3 regions of the Cytobacillus sp. FSL R7-0680 genome follow, and region 3 is predicted to be linked to each of the others. Evidence: a T-box and tRNA genes for the amino acid it is inferred to sense, from the RefSeq annotation. Region 3 holds a T-box; the other regions hold tRNA genes.

Region 1 (5,978 bases), 1.1 Mb from region 3:
TTTCTTCATAAAGTTTTTGTATTCTAAATTCATAGTCCTTAACTTTCAACATTCTGCTTTCTTTTGGGATAGCTTTTATTGCTGCCTGAAATTTATTATTTTTTGTAGTAATAATATAAGTAACTTGTTTATCCCAATCGGTGTGAACGTTGTTCAATTGGTATATTTTTTGGGTATTAAGGTATCTGTGGAATTGCATTTGTGATAGTTCATCGTCCAATTTTCCAAGATTATCGTTTATATTTCGTTTTTGGTCAATTGAAATTTTTGTGAGCATTTTTTCAATGAGTTCTTCCATATCAGCATTAACTAGTAAATAATCCTTAGTTATATCAATGGTTTCATCAATGGTCATTGATTTCTGAATGGGAACAAATTCTTCGTATTTTTTTGTTTCCTCTTTTATAATACCTATTTTTTTCTCTAATGCTTTGTATTTGTCCTCACACCATTTTTTCTTTTGTAATAAATAATTCCAATTTCCGTTTTCTATATTTCCTGTTTCGTTTATGTAATCTTGAATTTCTGACAATCGATAATGAGACAGTCTTGCTTTTTTCAATGGCTCAAAATAATCTTCTATTAGAATTTCCGTCTTATATTCATGCACAACAAAAATGTCTTCTTTAGAACGTCTAAACGTTCGCTTTGAATCGACACTGGCCATAATTTCACACATCCTTTTTGGAGAATATTACTTGTAATCTACATTTTATTGTATCATGTTCAGTGGTCATATATTGGGTTAATTCTGGGTCATTCTTTTGGGGGATTTTTTTTATATATGGGTGGGGGATTTTCAAAATATAGCGAAAGGTTTCCTAGAAGTCCTCTCCGATAATTTATAACATTTGCTTATTACAATTATTGGAGGCTTATCGGATTGGAAATCTGGAAGAACGTTACAGGATTTGAAGGTTTGTATCAGGTATCAAACATAGGGCGAGTCAAGAGCTTAGGGCGGTATAGAGAGCGAAAAGACGGTTTGCTTATTAAAGTTAAAGAAAAGGTATTGATGGTAAGAACTGATTCAAAGGGATATGAAAAAGTCGACTTGACTAAAGGTGGAAAGAGAAAAACAGTACTTGTACATAGGGTAGTTGCTCAAGCATTTATACCTAATTCGAATAACAAACCGCAAGTAAATCATAAAGACGGAAACAAAAAGAATAACAAAGTATCTAACCTTGAGTGGAATACCATTAGCGAAAATATTAAGCATGCGCACGAAACTGGATTAATAAATTCGTCATTGTTAAAGGGCGAAGAGAACATTAATGCCAAGCTATCAGAAATGCAAATTCGTTACATCAGGGAAAATTATATCCCAAAGGATAGAGAATTTGGCACGAGGGCATTGAGTAAACAATACGGAGTAAGTCAAAATGCTATATCAAAGATTGTAAATTATAAAACTTGGAGGGGTGTGATATAGCTTAATCTTTCGCTTGTATAAGGCATTAACTTCGTTGACAAGTATTTTACCTTCATGTACTATTATTAAAGTCGAAGGTTCGTATTTGTGGTAAATATCACGAAGTGGAAATAAGCAATACCGGCATGAATATTGATATATTAAGGTTTAATTCCATACCTTGCCCTCGTGGTGCAACGGATAGCACGTAAGATTCCGGTTCTTAAAATGGGGGTTCGATTCCCTCCGAGGGCGCTACATGTTTAAAATATAAGAAATGATGGGAGATTTTTAATTTTAGTTCGACTTTTGTCCGACGAAGTTAAAAATCTCCTATTTTATTTACCCTAATCGGAAGTTCATAAATCGATTATCCCTTAATTATTCTTAATATTCCTACATATAGATTATCGCTAATGCTTAAAAGAAGGTTAGTTTTAATATTTGAGGTGAAAAAAAGATAATTGAAGGAAAGGAAAGTTTAAGAGTCATTACAATATGTTTTCTAGAAGTCACCAATCTCAGGAGCAATTCTCAAAGTTAAAGAATGAAGTTATACATAAGCTAACTACCAGAAAAAAGATGGTCAAAAGGGAAAGAGCCCCATGGCATGTTTATCTAAATAAAATACAATCATGTAATAACTAATTATTTAAGCTACGATGAAAAAGTGTGCAATAGCCTTATACTAAATCCTTAATTTTCCATTGGTTCTACCGGTTTTTCAATGTATTTTTGGAAGCCATAATTCAAAAGAGCAAGGAAATAGTAAAGGATAAGTATTCCAGTTCGTGTGAATTTTTTGAGTTTAAAGTGCCCAATCTTTTCGAAAAGAGGAGTTAAGAGATAGGCAAAAATAACATCCATAATTAAATTAATAGTAGCATATAAGGGGAATTTGCCATAAGTAAAGTGAAACACCCATAAATTTATCGTGAAGAATGGTCCTAAAATAAATGCTAATGCATCAAATAATATAAATTTATAACCACCTTTTACTTTCCACCAATTAAATATTGGACTTAACATTTCGACAATGAGTAAAAGAAGTGAGCAAAATAATGTCACTGGTAAAAATCTTTTAAACGAATTTTTAGGTAGAAAAATAATAACGATTGCCCATAATACAATTGCATTAAATATTCTAAAAAAATTAGCAAGCATTCACTTCACCTCTATTTTCCTTTAGATTATGTGGGTGTTAACTAATTTATACAGGTTTAGTGTTTTGAACGAAATTATCGAAAACAAATAAATAGAGCCTAAAAGGCCCTAATTATCTAAATCATATAAACCTGGTGCATGTTCATTTGGCATATCCGGCATTGTTGGCACGGGAAACCCTTTAGGTGGTTCAGTCACTGAAAGGTCCCCACCATTTCTACTAGGTGTTGTTCCAGTGAATACTTCCCCAATAAGTGTATCATCTAAACGGAAATTAAATTGAGCGTTGTGAAAGCCCATATCAACATATTTCTTACATTCAGGATATTTATTCAAGTCGTAGTTAGGAACAGGGAAGACTTTTCCCCAATCAACTCCTAATGTTTCTAATGCCTTTGCAAAAGCATTTTGATGCGCATTATCTCTAACCATAAGAAAAGCTACTGTTTCTCTTAGAGTTTTATTACTGCTCATCTCATAAATTCTTGATTTTTGAAGTACACCAGTTGATTCTAAAGAAACATTATTGATTAAATTTGCTACTAAGTTACCGTGGTCATAAACCCAGGAACCATTCCAAGGGTTACCTCCTGCATCAACTGGTAAGGATGCTTTAGCACCTATAATGAAATGATGGGGATTTGCGCCATCTTGAATAACATCATCTAACGGAGCATTATCAAATGCTTGGTTACCTGGGCTAGAACCACCAGCACCATTTAAAAGTTGATTTATTGTCGATTGTACTAATTCTATATGACTAAGCTCTTCTATAAATACCCCTCTTAATAGGTCTCGATATTTTTTTGCTTTTCCTCTGAAGTTGGCACTTTGAAATGAATATTGCATCATTGTACGTATTTCTCCAAATTGTCCACCTAGCGCTTCTTGAAGCACCTTGGCTGCATGTGGATCTGGTTTATCAGGAACAATCATATTAATTAAATCTTCTTTGTAAAAATACATTAATGTATTCCTCCGTTTTTGAGTTGTAAATTCTAATAATAAATCTATTTTGTGTTAAAAAAATCGTTTTATCCATTTATCCATTTAAAAAGCGCATCTGCGGAGAAATCTTTCTTTGTGAAATTAAGGATTTAGCCCACATTTTTTAAAAAACTAACCAAAAAAAACACAAAATGTGAACAAAAAAGAAGAGTCATGCATTGACTCTTCTTTAAATGAAATTCCGATGAAACTACTCTTATTATGCGATTTTATCATGCAGAAAGGATGAGTAAAGAAAAGAACAGCGAGCGTGAGGGATGCACTCTTTGAAGAGATCATTGGTTGGCAAACCAATGTAACCATTATATTTTATGTGCAATCATTTTAATGCTGGATTAAATAATGATGTTTCATCAAAAAGGTTAAAAAATTCATTTATAAATCTATAAGAACGCTGAAGAGAAACATTACAACAAAGATATTTATGTACATGGCTGCTATAACTATGCCATAATGAATTTTTTTAAAAAGGAATAATGAAGTTGGGGCTAGTAATCCCCCGAAAATGAGCATGCCGAATATTTCATTTGAATAGAAGAAAATAATCACCTACAGACAATTTTCTACTTAGTGTATTTAATTGATAAATTTTTATACGAAGGTTAACGAAATATGTTTAATTCAGTAAGCTTGGACAGTCTATAGGCTAGCTCGTATGAATTGCCTTCATAAAGGTGAAATGAGAGTGAATCATTGAGGTATTCCACTTTTTGTTGGAATTCCTCTAAACAGCCTATTTGTGCTGACCAATGGAGATCAGGAATAGAGACAATATATTTTTCTTCTGGAGTTTTAATTATGTATACATTTGAGTGTCTTTCTCCTAATAAATGCATTTTTTCTTGAAGATATTTCATCTATTCTACACCTCAACTTCTCCATTTATTAAAAGTATTATATAAATGAAATGGAGACAAAGAAAGCAATATCTATTAGAAACACTGAAAAGGAGACTAAAGGCTCTAGGGAAAAAGTCTACAATAATGGAAATCGTTAACTTCTTCAAATGAATAAATAAAAGAAGAGCCGATGGGCTCTATAAACCTTGATTAACTTCTCATTTGTATGGATCAATATACTGCCACTTTTGAAATAAGTAAATGAGTGAAGCACAAATAATACAAGTGATAAAAATGATGATATGGATAGAATCATCCATTTTATAAATCCCGAAATATTCATAAAGGTTCATGATACCAAAAGAAAAGACTGCATCGCTAATTGTATTAATTGTTATATAAATCCAAAAGTTACCAAATGTAAAGTATAGAAATATAGTAGGTAAGACTATGTATAAGCCGTAGACAAAAGGAGTTGTATTAGTTAATGGGAAAATGGTTTGCACAACTTCAACTAGATGATATCTTTGATATAGTTGAAATACTATTGTTAAAAGCAGGGCACTTACTAATCCACCGGGAATGAAGGACTTTACCCTTTTAGTATCTAAAAAAAGGAGAAAGAACCAAGGTAGAATCAACATAGTCCACAAGAAAATATGGGTAAACATTCAACTATACCTCCAATAAGTAGATAATTATACTCTTACCGATAACACCTTAGTCTATGCATAAAAAGTCGGGAATCGCGGGAACCCTTAAATGAGTTGAGATGAGAAAAATTCTCGAATAATTTGTTCTGCAAACAATAAAAATAGGTTTCTAAATTTTATAATTAAAAATTTAAAAAGAGGTGATTGTATGAGAGAAAAATTATTAAGTATTCAACTTCCTGATAGATATGAAGAAAATTTGTTTGAATATATTCCTACACTAGATGGTGTTCCAGAGTTAATTGATTACTTAAACCTCGGATACTCCAAAAACCAATACAAAAAAATGACATCATTAGTCGCAATTGAAAGTATGAAATTCAATTTAATTGAAGCAAAAAAAGATAATGCTCTTTCAAAGGAGGAAGTGGAAAAAGGAAATAAATTGATTGTAGAAGCGATTGAAAGATATAACTCAATATAAAGCACAAAATAATCTTAATAAGATAAGTACTAGAAAACAAAAAACAATCATACAGCCATTTAGCGCCGGAAAGTTATAGTAAAGCTGAAACTGTTCCTTTTCAGCTGTCTTTAGCAATTCTCATGTATACATCTTCATAAAAACTAGAACTAGCATATCTCAAGTTAGATGTGTTTTTTTTTGTTGGGGTAATTCCGTCAAACATCTCACTAAAAAACGCAAGGAGCCGCAAAAAAATAACCGAAAATGGTCCGTTTGTTTTCTTTTTTCGACAAATTCTTCGCTTTTTTGTACCGAAGTACCTAAAAATATTACCCCAATTTACAAGTAATAACTTCACAACCTATCATTAAATTATAAAAATAATAAATTTTCAAAAAATAGGGGTGGAGTTATGAAGTTTAAAAAGCTAAAGC
Region 2 (5,978 bases), 3.3 Mb from region 3:
ACGGAATTGGATATTATTCAGTAGGGCCTGAGCATTTAATAACTTAACCGTTTCGCGCATAATGTTAATTATGTCATTCTCCATATATCTCACGGCCTGTGGTTTTGCTAAAAAAAGAAATTCATTAATAATAGAATCGATTCTTGCGAGTTCCGTTGAAATAATATTAAAATACATATCATGATCAGATTCTTTTTTTAATGAGTTCTCAAGCAATTGTATAAATCCTTTTACTGCAGTCATTGGATTGCGCACCTCATGAGCAATACCTGCAGCAAGTTGTCCTAATACATTCAGTGTATCAGACTTTCTTAATCTTTCTTCCATTTCGACTTTATCCGTTATATCCTTAAATGTAGAAATTGTAAACTCTGAAAACAAATTATAGTTAACTAAATACTCAAATAATTTATTTTCATTTCCCTTACCTTGTAGTTGTATCCTTCCTTCATAAGAACCGTTCATTGTTATTTGTGTGATGATCTCTCTCATTTCATCTAAATTCCCAGAAAATCTAGCCATCATATGTTTTAACGACTTTCCGATTAATTCTTCACGACTTGCCCCTAAAATTTTCTCTCCAGAAGGGTTAACGTCTTGTACCACTCCCTCGTTATCCCATAAAATGATACCTTCAAGTGTACCCTCGAATACTCTTCTAAACTTCAATTCACTCTTTCTTAACTCTTGTTCCATTTGGTTTCGCTCACTCACATTACGAAAAATACCCATATGAAAACCAGTGTAAGATTGTAATTTCATTGTAAATTCTAAAATCTTAGATTGTCCGTTAGGCATAAAGAATAGAATTTCATCTCTTATTGCCCCTCTTTTATATAATACATTTAGGATTTCCTTGTACTTTTTATCTTTATCGACAACAAAATCTTCAATCTTACATTTTGTAATTTCATTATATGAAGTTTCAAATATTCGACACGCTGATTCATTCGCATGTACAATATTACCACCATCCTCCCATAGGATGATTCCATCTATGGCTTCCATAAAGAGCTCTGAATAGATTCCTTCATCATTTGAGAGCTTTTCTAACAACTTTTGTCTTTCAAAAGAACTATTCGATGTTGGCAAACTACCTTACCCCCTAAAACAAATTATTCTACCACGAGGTTATTCTACAAAAATCGCCATAATCCTTTTTATTCATAATAAAAAAACAAGTACCCGCTTAAACTAGCAGAATACTTGTTTTCCCCATTATAGTTTAAATTTTTCTATAAGTTTACTTAATGTATTAGCCATTTCAACTAACTTTTGTACATATAGCTGAATGTTTTCCATTGAATCATTTGTATGTGTAACAGAATTACTCGTCTCTTCTACTGCAGCTGCTGATTGTTGAGAAACCGCAGCAATATTTTCTATAGATTCGCTCATCCCAACTGAATTATCTAGCATTTCTACCATACTTGATGAAATATGTTCGATATCTCCATGGATATCAGTGATGGCAGTTGATATACTTTGGAAGGTATTCGCTGTTTGATGAATTTTATTACTACCAATCTCTACTTGCTCATAGCCGGCTTGTAACGATTCTACGACTCCAACAGACTCTGACTGAATTTTATTGACGATTGAAGTGATATCACTTATTGAATAGGAGACTTTTTCAGCAAGTTTTCTTACTTCCTCCGCAACAACAGCAAAGCCCTTGCCATGCTCTCCTGCTCTCGCAGCTTCAATTGCCGCATTTAATGCCAATAAATTCGTTTGGTTAGCGATCTCATGTATCACAGATATTAACTTATTTACTTGTTTCGTTTCTTGATCTAACCCTTTCACTCGATGCATCGAATCATTAATTATTTCATCTATCCTATTCATTTGCTCTTTAGAATTTTCCATCAATTCATTTCCTGCTAATGTCATATTCTTCACATTTGAGGCTGCTTCACGCATAGAAACACTTTTCGTTTCTGCATTCTCCACTTTAGATAAGTAATCTTCCATAATTTTTGATAAATCCGCACTTGCACTTGCTTGCTCTTCTGCTCCTCCCGATAATTCCTCCATTGTCGCCGATATTTCTTGACTAGCAGCTGCGACTTCAGATGAAACGGCACCAAGGTGAACACTTCTCTCATTTAAACTTTGTGAAACTGTAAGCATTTCTTGAATCATTTGGCGTAACTGGTGTTTCATTTGGTTAAAAGCGTCTGCGATTTCTGTAATTTCATCCTGATTATTCGAATGAATATCACTAGCTTTTAAGTTTCCTTTTGTTATTTCCTTTGAAGCTGTCACAACCTTTGTAAGACGATAAGCTAATTGTTTATTCACGATTTTATGACTAAAAAATCCGAAAATTGCTGATAGTACTAGTGACAGTACTAAGATAACAATTGAAACGATCATCATCCAACTCGCTTGGTTAATGGCAGATTCCTGCTCTTCCTTAATAATAGATGTTAGTTCATCTAATGTATTCATTGTTTGCTCGATGTAATTATCCACCTGCAACTTCCCTAAGCGGTATTCGCGTACATGTTGTAACTTCACATTTGGTGCGATTTCATCATAAAATAATTGATTTACTTCTTTATCATATTCATTGATTTTAACAAACATTTCCTGTGCTGTTTCCGATTGGATCATTGCTTGTATTTCTTGTTGTTTATTCTTTATGTCTGTTTCTAAATCTTCATATGTATTTAAATGTTTTGGATTAGAATCAATAATATAATTCCCAATTGTCCCGCCTTTTAAGTAGAAATCTGTGCCTATATCAGCGATTTCTAGCGCTCTTTCACTTGCCTTCTCTGCTTCATTAAGTTTAAAGGTACTGTAGACAAGCATAATAAAAGACAAAATCGTTGATATAGTGAATACGCCTAAAGTAAGCCACAAAGCTACCCCATACTTTTGACCGATTTTTAACTTTCTCCATTTATCTGACTTGGACACCCGTATTAACATCGCATTTAAAAAGGGGATGCTACTTTGTTTTAAACGCCATTTTTTCAGTAATTTCAATATAATTCCTCCTTTTAAAAAAATGTATCCCTTTTAACAATAATGATTCTATTATACTAGATTCTGCTAACATTATAATCGATAAAAAGGGGATATTGAAGTAGTATTTTAACTAAAAATAGTTATATATACCTATACATTTCAATGCCATATTACCTTTACATGTCCATGTTTTGGATTTTTATCCACTCGTTCACATGTTTGAATTGATTTATTTTCTTACATAATGGGTATATAATAAGTGATGTTTTAGGGGGTCTTTAATAAAGGAGGATTTATGAGACAGCGTGATTACTTTTTTGATAACGCAAAGTTTATTCTTATTTTCTTTGTGGTATTCGGACATTTGATTCGCTCTTTTATTGAAGATAGTGAAACAATTTATACGCTTTACAAAGTGATTTATACATTTCATATGCCTGCATTTATATTAGTTTCAGGCTTTTTTGCAAAAGGGTATTATCAAAAGGGATATATTCAAAAAATAGCTAAAAAATTGATTTTGCCATACCTTATTTTCCAACTAATCTATTCGGTCTTTTATTATTTCTTACATCAAGGTGCAGCCTTTAACGTGGATCCGCTTAATCCACATTGGTCGCTATGGTTCTTAATTTCTTTATTTTTCTGGCATCTATTGTTATTGATATTTGCCAAATTCAAACCTAGTGTAGCCATTATCCTCTCTTTTGCGATTGGGCTAGCTGTAGGATATGCTGATTGGGTTACAAACTATTTGAGCTTATCTAGAACTTTTGTGTTTTTCCCATTCTTCTTACTAGGTTATTTAATGAAGAAAGAGCATTTCCAAGTTTTATTTAGACCATCGGTTCGCATCGGTGCGATTGGTATTTTTGTAGCTGTCTTTGTGTTATTCTACTTTAATCCAAACATCAACTATGAATGGTTACTTGGGTCAAAGCCATATTCCGTCGTTGATGATGCATCTATTTCGTCCATGTTAACTAGATTAGGTTTCTATTTACTCAGTTTGATGATGATGGCATGTTTCTTTGCCTTTGTGCCTAATAGACATTATTCATTTACAAAGCTAGGTAAAAACACATTATACGTTTATCTTCTTCACGGGTTTTTCGTACGAGTATTTAGAGAAAGTGAAGTGCAGGATTTCTTCAATGATGCAAGAAGTTTTCTCTTGTTAGCAGGACTCGCCTTAGTGCTTACTTTGCTATTATCAAGCAAATGGGTCACCGCAGTGACTCAGCCGCTGATTGAGTTAAGCACTGCACGGTTTAAACAACTAAAGAGACAGATTAGAACGATCTTTCGATATTATCGTAGAAAATACCGAATTGGTTAAATAGGTAAGGCAGTAGTTACATTGCTATGTAACTACTGCCTTTTATAATTTATACATCTATGGGCGCTCTTTCCCCATTATTTTAAAACCATAAAAATCATTAAAAATTTTCAAAGGCTTTATTATTGACCGTTTATTTATATAGGTATATAATTTTATATTGTCAAAAGAAAAAAACAATATATGTCCCAGTAGCTCAGCAGGATAGAGCAACAGCCTCCTAAGCTGTAGGTCGTAGGTTCGATTCCTATCTGGGACGCTAATTTTAAAAGGTCGATAACTCTTGGTATTAAAGGGTTATCGACCTTTTATTTTTGTTTTTTGGTCCTACAAAATCATATATAAATTCTTATTTGGGGTCGGTTTGGGGTCGGAATAGATTTTTTTTTGGTTTTTTCATCACTAAATCGCACCTCCAAGCTCCTTCAAAACCTTCAACAGCATCGGCATAATTTGTATAAGCGCATACCCGAGCTCTCCATTCTGAATACCAGTCCGTGCTCAAACACTTTTAATAAACGTGCAAAAATGTGTGATATACTTTTCAAACAAAAAAGCGCCCTCCTATTGAGGTGCGCTCTGTATCGATAATATATCTATAAATTTCACCTTTATCGTTTCGTAATTACTTTCAATATGTATTAATTGAGATTGACCATCAAGCTTAACGATTTTTCCTTGTATAGGATCTCTTTGCCACAACAATATTAAGACTTCAGTTTTCTCCCTATGCGCTTCAACTACGGCATTTCCCAGCTCTTCTAATTCAAATTCATCCCTTGAAGGTCTTTGTGGTTTTGATTTCTTCGGCATTTTCACTCCCATGATTAAGCTCCTCTCCTTACTTTCCTGACTGGACCAATCGATAAGACATTACTTACCTTAAAAGTGCGCTGCTGTCTCTTGGTAAAACAATATGCACGAAAGTAATCTTCGTAAACGGCCAAAATTTTAATTCTTCTCTGGCTGATATCTCCCTTGTTATCCAGATAAATCATTTCTAATTCTTCTTTATTGTTAACTCCTCTAATAAGTAAACCTTTCATCGATTAGCCCTCCCTTACCATTATTTTATACGAACTTTTGTTCGATTTCAATTGAATTCAGAACAAAAGTTCTCATATAATATTAAAAAAGGAGATGTAGTTTATGATGCGTGACCGCGGAAAAATGAAATGGCAAGGGTTCTTTATGAGCGAACATACTGAATTACTTAAGCAGATACCAGCCGAATATGAAAAAGTGAAAAAGCCAGAATTAGATGAACAAGAACTTCAAGAAATACAAATAATAACGATGGAGTCATTAAACTACACCCTTACAATCAAAATGACCATTTGGGTTGATGGGTCCACAAAAACCTTTGAGGGCATTGTCGATAAAATCGATCATATTAATATGAACATTCACTTGGAAACGAACGATTTAAAAATCTTAAAATTTCACATTGATGAAGTGATATCAGTCGAAAGGGTTTAACAACATGACTAGGATTAATGAAGTTGATCGTGATGTTCTTGAGCAAGCTATATACTTACCAATGATTATTATCATCCTTGAAAGAGATTTAAAGATCATTGAGAAGTCCCCATTTAAGATTAAACAGCCTTATATTACCTTGATGGAAAATACAATAAAGAAGGTACAGCGTGATTTGAAA
Region 3 (5,978 bases):
AACCTATAAGCCTATTAAAACAATCGTGAGTCATAGGGATCTATACTTTTTCTATGACATTTGTAGCAATATGTGCAGCGAACATTTTCGCGGGTGAAGGAAGGGACTCTTTTTCGAGCCAAGTTTCAGGCTTCCAAATTCCCGCTCGGTTAAATGAGTTAGCGCAATGGAGGAAACATTCTTCAACTTCAACAGCGATCCCTAAGAGAGGTGCCTTTCCTTTATCGGCCATTTTAGCTAGGATGTCTTCATCTTGAATAATCGAAGCTTTTCCGTTAATTCTTAATGTTTCATTTAGACCAGGAATGATAAATAATAGACCAACTTGTGGGTTGCTTAAGATGTTGTGCATACTGTCTAATCTCCTGTTACCTGGTCTATCAGGTATAACTAGATGCTTCTCATCTAACACTTGTACGAACCCAGGATAATCTCCACGTGGTGAGTTATCACATTGCCCGTCTTTATTCGTTGTTGCTAAAAAAAGAAACGGTGAACGAGCAAGAAAGTCTTTGCAATGTTCATCGATTATAGATATGACCTTATTAGCAGCTCCTTTACTTGGGGGCGTGAATAGAGCTTCTAATTCTTCTTCTGATTGAATGACATTGTTGAACATTTGTTGCCTCCTTTAAACAGTCGTTGATTGTCTTATGTTTATTATAAGGGGGAACAGCTAAATAAAAAAGAAGCGATTGTGAATAGACTGAAAAACTATTAGTCTATTTCGCTCGCTTCTTTTTTATTTCTATTGTACTTAGCCTAGATAGGCATTAAGCATCCAAATATGTTTATCTAAAGAATTAATTAAGCCAACTGCATAATCTTCAACTGCTGGTTCCTCTTCTTCATCTGCCAGCTTTGTAATCTCTTTTAATTCAGCACGTAACTGTTGATAATCACTGATTAAGTTCTCAACCATTTTTTCTGCTGATTTTTCATCAAGGTTTTCTTTTAGTGTAGCTACCTCAAGATATTCTTTCATTGACGCAACTGGTTTGCCACCGATTGTAAGAATGCGTTCAGCCATTTCATCGACTACCTCAGCTGCCTCATTATATAACTCTTCAAATTTTTCATGTAGTGTAAAAAAGTGTGGACCTGTTACATACCAGTGATAGCGATGCAACTTCGTATAAAGTAGGCTCCAGTTAGCAACTTGTGTATTTAGGGCAGCGTTTAATTTCGTATCTAATGTAATCATTATTTAGTCATCTCCTCAAGAATGTTTTGTCTTAACTATATTATAACTGATTTAAAATTAAAATCAATACTTAATTATAATAATTATAATTAAGGAATTAATTTAATCTGTTTTTGATATAGTGTGTTGTGATGAAGATAATAATAATGAATATAGCCATATAAATGGTCAATGCCGTAAAGTGGTCTTTTATGAAAGGTACAGCTTTATTGCCTAATTGATGGATGAGAAAAGCTTCAAAATAAAACCTTGCGCCTCTTCCAATCGTTGCCCATAATACAACGGTCTGTATTTTCATTTTTGAGATGCCAGATAAAATCGTAAATATCTTAAACGGTAAGGGTGTAAAGGCAGATATCAGAATGGCCAATGGACCAAGCTTTTGAAAGTACAGTTCTACTTTCATGATTTGTTGCTCTTTAAAAAGTGCTCGTAGGACAGGCCTGCCAACTCGTAATCCGATATACCAGCCAAAGATTGCACCGATAACAGAAGCGAAAGTAGTGAGAAAAGCGTACCAATACACATGATCACTGTCTGCTAGTCCCATTGGAATCAAAAGTAAATCAGGAGGAATGGGGAAGAAAGAAGAGTCAGCGAACGAAACGAAAAAAAGTCCAAACACACCATATTCCAATAACCATTCTTTAAGTAAATGTAAAATTTCTTGCATATATGAAAACCCCTTTTTAAGATTACGTGGTTTGTCCTTTAGAAATTATATGTGCACTTTTTCTTTTCATTACTATGGGGTATGATGGTGATGGTTGTTTGATAGAAAGGTGATGGAATTGTGGAATTGATATTGTTTTTTCTACTAGGTGCCTTAATTAGTGTGTTGTCAGGTTTTTTTGGCATCGGTGGAGGGTTTATATTAACACCATTATTAATGCTCATTGGACTTGCCCCTATTGAGGCAATTGCGACAAGTTTGTTATTTACAATTGGGAGTTCATCTTCTGGGATTATCGGTCATATAAAATTAAAAAATATTAATTGGAAAGCAGGGATTATTTTAGGGGTGAGTGGGATCATTGCTACCCAAATTGCCCATCCTTTTGTTGTCTTTTTAGATGCTCATCAGTTAGATGAATGGGCGATTCCTGTTATGTATATTGTGTTGCTTTCTTTCTTTTCTGTCCAAATGTTTAAGAAGAAAAGTGCGCAGCAAGGAGTGAGCGGGTTAGTTCAACCTTCCATATTAAAAATGGTTTTAATCGGCTTGTTTGCAGGGTTTGTTTCCACTTCTTTAGGTGTAGGTGGAGGGTTTATTATTGTACCAATGTCGATTGCCTTTCTAGGTATGTTACCTAAGGAGGCGGTAGGAACGAGCTTATTTGCAGTCCTATTTATTGTTTCAGCAGGTTTCTTATCCTACGCATTCACTGTAGAAATTAATTATTTTATGGGGATATTCTTACTTGCTGGTGGGCTACTAGGTTCTCAATTCGGAGCTAGATCAACCGATGTTTTTGAAAACAAAGAAATTACTACATTACTATCATTTCTATACTTAACGACGATTTTGAGTGTGGCACTTAAGGCATTTGAACAAAATGTTTTTGGATTAATCATCGTTGTTCTTTATCTTCTCTACTTTTTCACTGTTCTAGGGAAAAGACATATTGCTCATTGGCGAGAAGAAAAAGGGTACTCTTAAACAGGGACATACAGGGTAGGCTTTGGTTTAGTGTGGATTAGAAATATGACGAAGTAAGCCTGTTTCTAGCTCTTTCCTGGTAGATTGCATTTTTTAAAAAGGCTACATATTGTAGCCGCCGGATATATAGTGGTAACTAACTGTAGACTTTTGTTTCATTCAATCATATAGCTCCCAATTGGCTAAAGAGGGAGCTGATGTACAAGGTGAAATTACATCTCCTGAGGTACCTTCATACCAAGTAAATGCAGGCCGTCAGTTAAGATGATTGTTACTGCTTTGACAAGACCGAGTCTCGAAGATAAATGTTCATCTTTATGAAGTATTTTTTCGTTAGCATAGTATTTGTTAAAGCTTTGCGCTAGACTAATTAAATATTTGGCAATGATGGACGGTGCTGATTTTTCATGGGCAAGGACGAGCTTATCTGGATAAAGGGATAAAAGTTTAGCTACTTGCCAAGCGTATTCACTAGATAGACCTTCTATTTTATAAGTCTGTTGCTGACTTTTGTTTAAAATAGATTGCGCTCTAGCTTGGGTATACTGTACATACGGACCGGTTTCCCCTTCGAATGTTAACATGTCTTCTAAAGAAAATTCTATTTGTTTCATTCGTTCGTTCTTTAAATCATGGAAAATGATTGCTCCTACACCAACAGCTTTAGCTACCTCATCTTTGTTCTTTAGATGAGGATTTTTTTGTTCAATATTCTCTGAAGCTAATTGTATGGCATCTTGTAATACTTCCTCTAATAATATGACACGACCTTTTCTTGTCGACATCTTCTTACCTTCTTGTAAATACAACCCAAATGGGATGTGATGGATATGTGTCGCCCAGGAATGCCCCATTTTAGATAATACGGCTTTGACTTGTTGGAAGTGGATGGACTGCTCTGGACCAACGATATAGAGAGCCTCATCAAATTGGTATGTTTGTTTACGATAAATGGCTGCCGTAATATCGCGTGTAGCATAAAGAGTCGCTCCATCTGATTTCTTAATTAAGCAAGGAGGTAGATTTTCATCTGATAAGGGTACGATTTCTGCTCCATCAGAGGTAGATAGCAAGTCAGATTGTTGCAGTGTATCGACAACCGCGTTCATTTGATTGTTATAAAAGGCCTCCCCATAATTAGAGTCAAAAGAGACACCGAGCAGTTGATAGGTTTTCTCGAATTCTTTTAAAGATTCGTCTCTAAACCAAGACCAAAGTTGCTTTGCCTCCGCATCATCAAGTTCAAGTTTTCTGAACCAAGCTCTTGCTTCTTCATGCAAGTGGGGATGTTCCTCAGCTTTCTCGTGAAATTTTACGTATAATTGGAGTAATTCCTTAATTGGCTCCTTTTTAATTAAAGCTTCACTTCCCCAATGCTTATAGGCGGTAATGAGTTTGCCAAATTGTGTGCCCCAGTCGCCTAAATGATTAATCTTAACTGTATCATATCCATGCTTTTCTGCTATAAGTGCAAGGGAATGACCAATGACTGTCGAACGTAGATGCCCCATTGAGAATGGTTTGGCGATATTGGGGCTAGAGTAGTCTAATACGATTGTCTTACCTTTACCGCTTCCTGATTGTCCGTAATTCTCTCCTTGATGTAGTACGGCTTGAATAATGAGTTGACTGATTGCTTTTTTATTAAAAAATATATTTACATATGGCCCAACTGCTTCAACATGATCTATCCATTCATGAGTTAGCTTTCCTGTTAAGTCTTTTGCTAATAGATTTGGGTTTTCTTTATAAATCTTTGCTAGTGCAAAACATGGGAAAGAGAGATCGCCATGTTCGGATGTTTTAGGCGTTTCTAACAAGCGACGAATCTCACCTTCACTTAAGGCGTTATCTATTGCAACTTGAATACATGAACTGATTGTCTTTTTCAAATCTATCACCTTTTTCACCTCCAAAAATATAGGAAAACATAAAAAAGCCCGTCTCTCATAATTTGAGAGACGAGCCTTAAACCCGCGGTACCACTCTAATTGTTCGTGACGAACCCCTTTACTACTTGCCTGTAACGGGGCGAACAACCGACATGACCTACTTGGATTCTGCCATGCTTCTATCGAAGTGCGCTTCAATGTGGCTTTTCTTGCAGGCTCTCACCATCCCTGCTTCGCTTTAGAATTCACCTACATCTACTCTCTTCGTCACTGAATTTCCGTTTGATTTTCCATTATTATACGCTAGATTTTTAAAAAAGCAACCTTAAGATGCACGATAATATTTAGAGCTGTCTTGGAACATATAACTCTTCTGGTGAAATCTAATGCTAAAAATAAGCCCCATAGCCATCATATTTCCGATTAAGGAGCTACCCCCATAACTAATGAAAGGAAGAGGAATACCTGTAATCGGTAATACTTGAATGGTCATCCCGATATTTTGAAATACATGGAACGTTATATAACTAATAACGCCAACGCAGACATAAGTATTAAATGGGTCATTGACTGATAAGGCAATTTTCGTTAAGTGGAAAATAAGTATAAAATATAAGCATATCACGACACTTGCACCAATAAAGCCGTATTCTTCGCCAATGACACTGAAAATAAAGTCTGTGTGAACATCGGGGATATAAACTTGTCTCTCATAAAAACCTTTACCACCCAATTCTCCCGAGCCGATAGCATGAAGAGAATTGTACAGTTGTAAGCCAGCTCCTTGTTTATGTGTATACGGATCTAACCAAGCATAAATTCGCATCAATTGGTAGTTATCCACTGATAGATACTTTAATAATGTTTCAGGAGCCCAAATAATGTAATAGATGATGGTTCCACCTACAGCTGCAACTGTTCCGTAAACAGGGAGGATAATTTTCCAAGTAATACCAGATACAAGTAGAATCCCCGTGAAAATAGCGATAATAACGAGCGCCGTACCCAAATCTTCTAAAATGATTAGTCCTAGCGGAACACAAGTAACGAGCCCAAGCTTAATAAACAGTATAAGGTCATTTTTTACCGTTTTCATGGTGTATTTTGCATAATGATCTACAATTACTTTACTTAGTGCGAGGATAAGAAATATTTTAAAGAACTCGGATGGCTGCAAAGAAGGTCCTGGTAGACCGTTGTACCAGAGCTTAGCTCCTTTTAC

What was found. The T-box of region 3 lies ahead of argS (arginine--tRNA ligase). A T-box ahead of a tRNA ligase gene usually reads a tRNA of that ligase, here a tRNA-Arg.
Region 1: it has a tRNA-Arg gene. The T-box ahead of argS (arginine--tRNA ligase) is inferred to sense a tRNA for this amino acid. The anticodon was not compared.
Region 2: it has a tRNA-Arg gene. The T-box ahead of argS (arginine--tRNA ligase) is inferred to sense a tRNA for this amino acid. The anticodon was not compared.

Annotation. Positions count from the first base shown of each region.
Region 1 covers NZ_JBBPAO010000001.1:2,808,541-2,814,518, reverse strand. Annotated here, with positions in the region: gene MKY26_RS14095 (hypothetical protein) at 1-667, opposite strand, end outside; gene MKY26_RS14090 (NUMOD4 domain-containing protein) at 884-1,435, shown strand; tRNA gene MKY26_RS14085 (tRNA-Arg) at 1,598-1,669, shown strand; gene MKY26_RS14080 (hypothetical protein) at 2,111-2,578, opposite strand; gene MKY26_RS14075 (manganese catalase family protein) at 2,687-3,544, opposite strand; gene MKY26_RS14070 (YueH family protein) at 4,189-4,443, opposite strand; gene MKY26_RS14065 (hypothetical protein) at 4,644-5,096, opposite strand; gene MKY26_RS14060 (hypothetical protein) at 5,287-5,562, shown strand; gene MKY26_RS14055 (S8 family serine peptidase) at 5,957-5,978, shown strand, end outside.
Region 2 covers NZ_JBBPAO010000001.1:615,050-621,027, reverse strand. Annotated here, with positions in the region: gene MKY26_RS03235 (PAS domain-containing sensor histidine kinase) at 1-1,092, opposite strand, end outside; gene MKY26_RS03230 (methyl-accepting chemotaxis protein) at 1,219-2,997, opposite strand; gene MKY26_RS03225 (acyltransferase family protein) at 3,275-4,318, shown strand; tRNA gene MKY26_RS03220 (tRNA-Arg) at 4,504-4,577, shown strand; gene MKY26_RS03215 (YolD-like family protein) at 4,883-5,143, opposite strand; gene MKY26_RS03210 (hypothetical protein) at 5,146-5,364, opposite strand; gene MKY26_RS03205 (YolD-like family protein) at 5,468-5,797, shown strand; gene MKY26_RS03200 (hypothetical protein) at 5,802-5,978, shown strand, end outside.
Region 3 covers NZ_JBBPAO010000001.1:3,903,829-3,909,806, forward strand. Annotated here, with positions in the region: gene MKY26_RS19570 (pyridoxamine 5'-phosphate oxidase family protein) at 41-619, opposite strand; gene MKY26_RS19575 (Dps family protein) at 758-1,204, opposite strand; gene MKY26_RS19580 (YqaA family protein) at 1,302-1,877, opposite strand; gene MKY26_RS19585 (sulfite exporter TauE/SafE family protein) at 1,998-2,864, shown strand; gene argS (arginine--tRNA ligase) at 3,077-4,762, opposite strand; T-box leader at 4,819-5,036, opposite strand; gene MKY26_RS19595 (FtsW/RodA/SpoVE family cell cycle protein) at 5,082-5,978, opposite strand, start outside.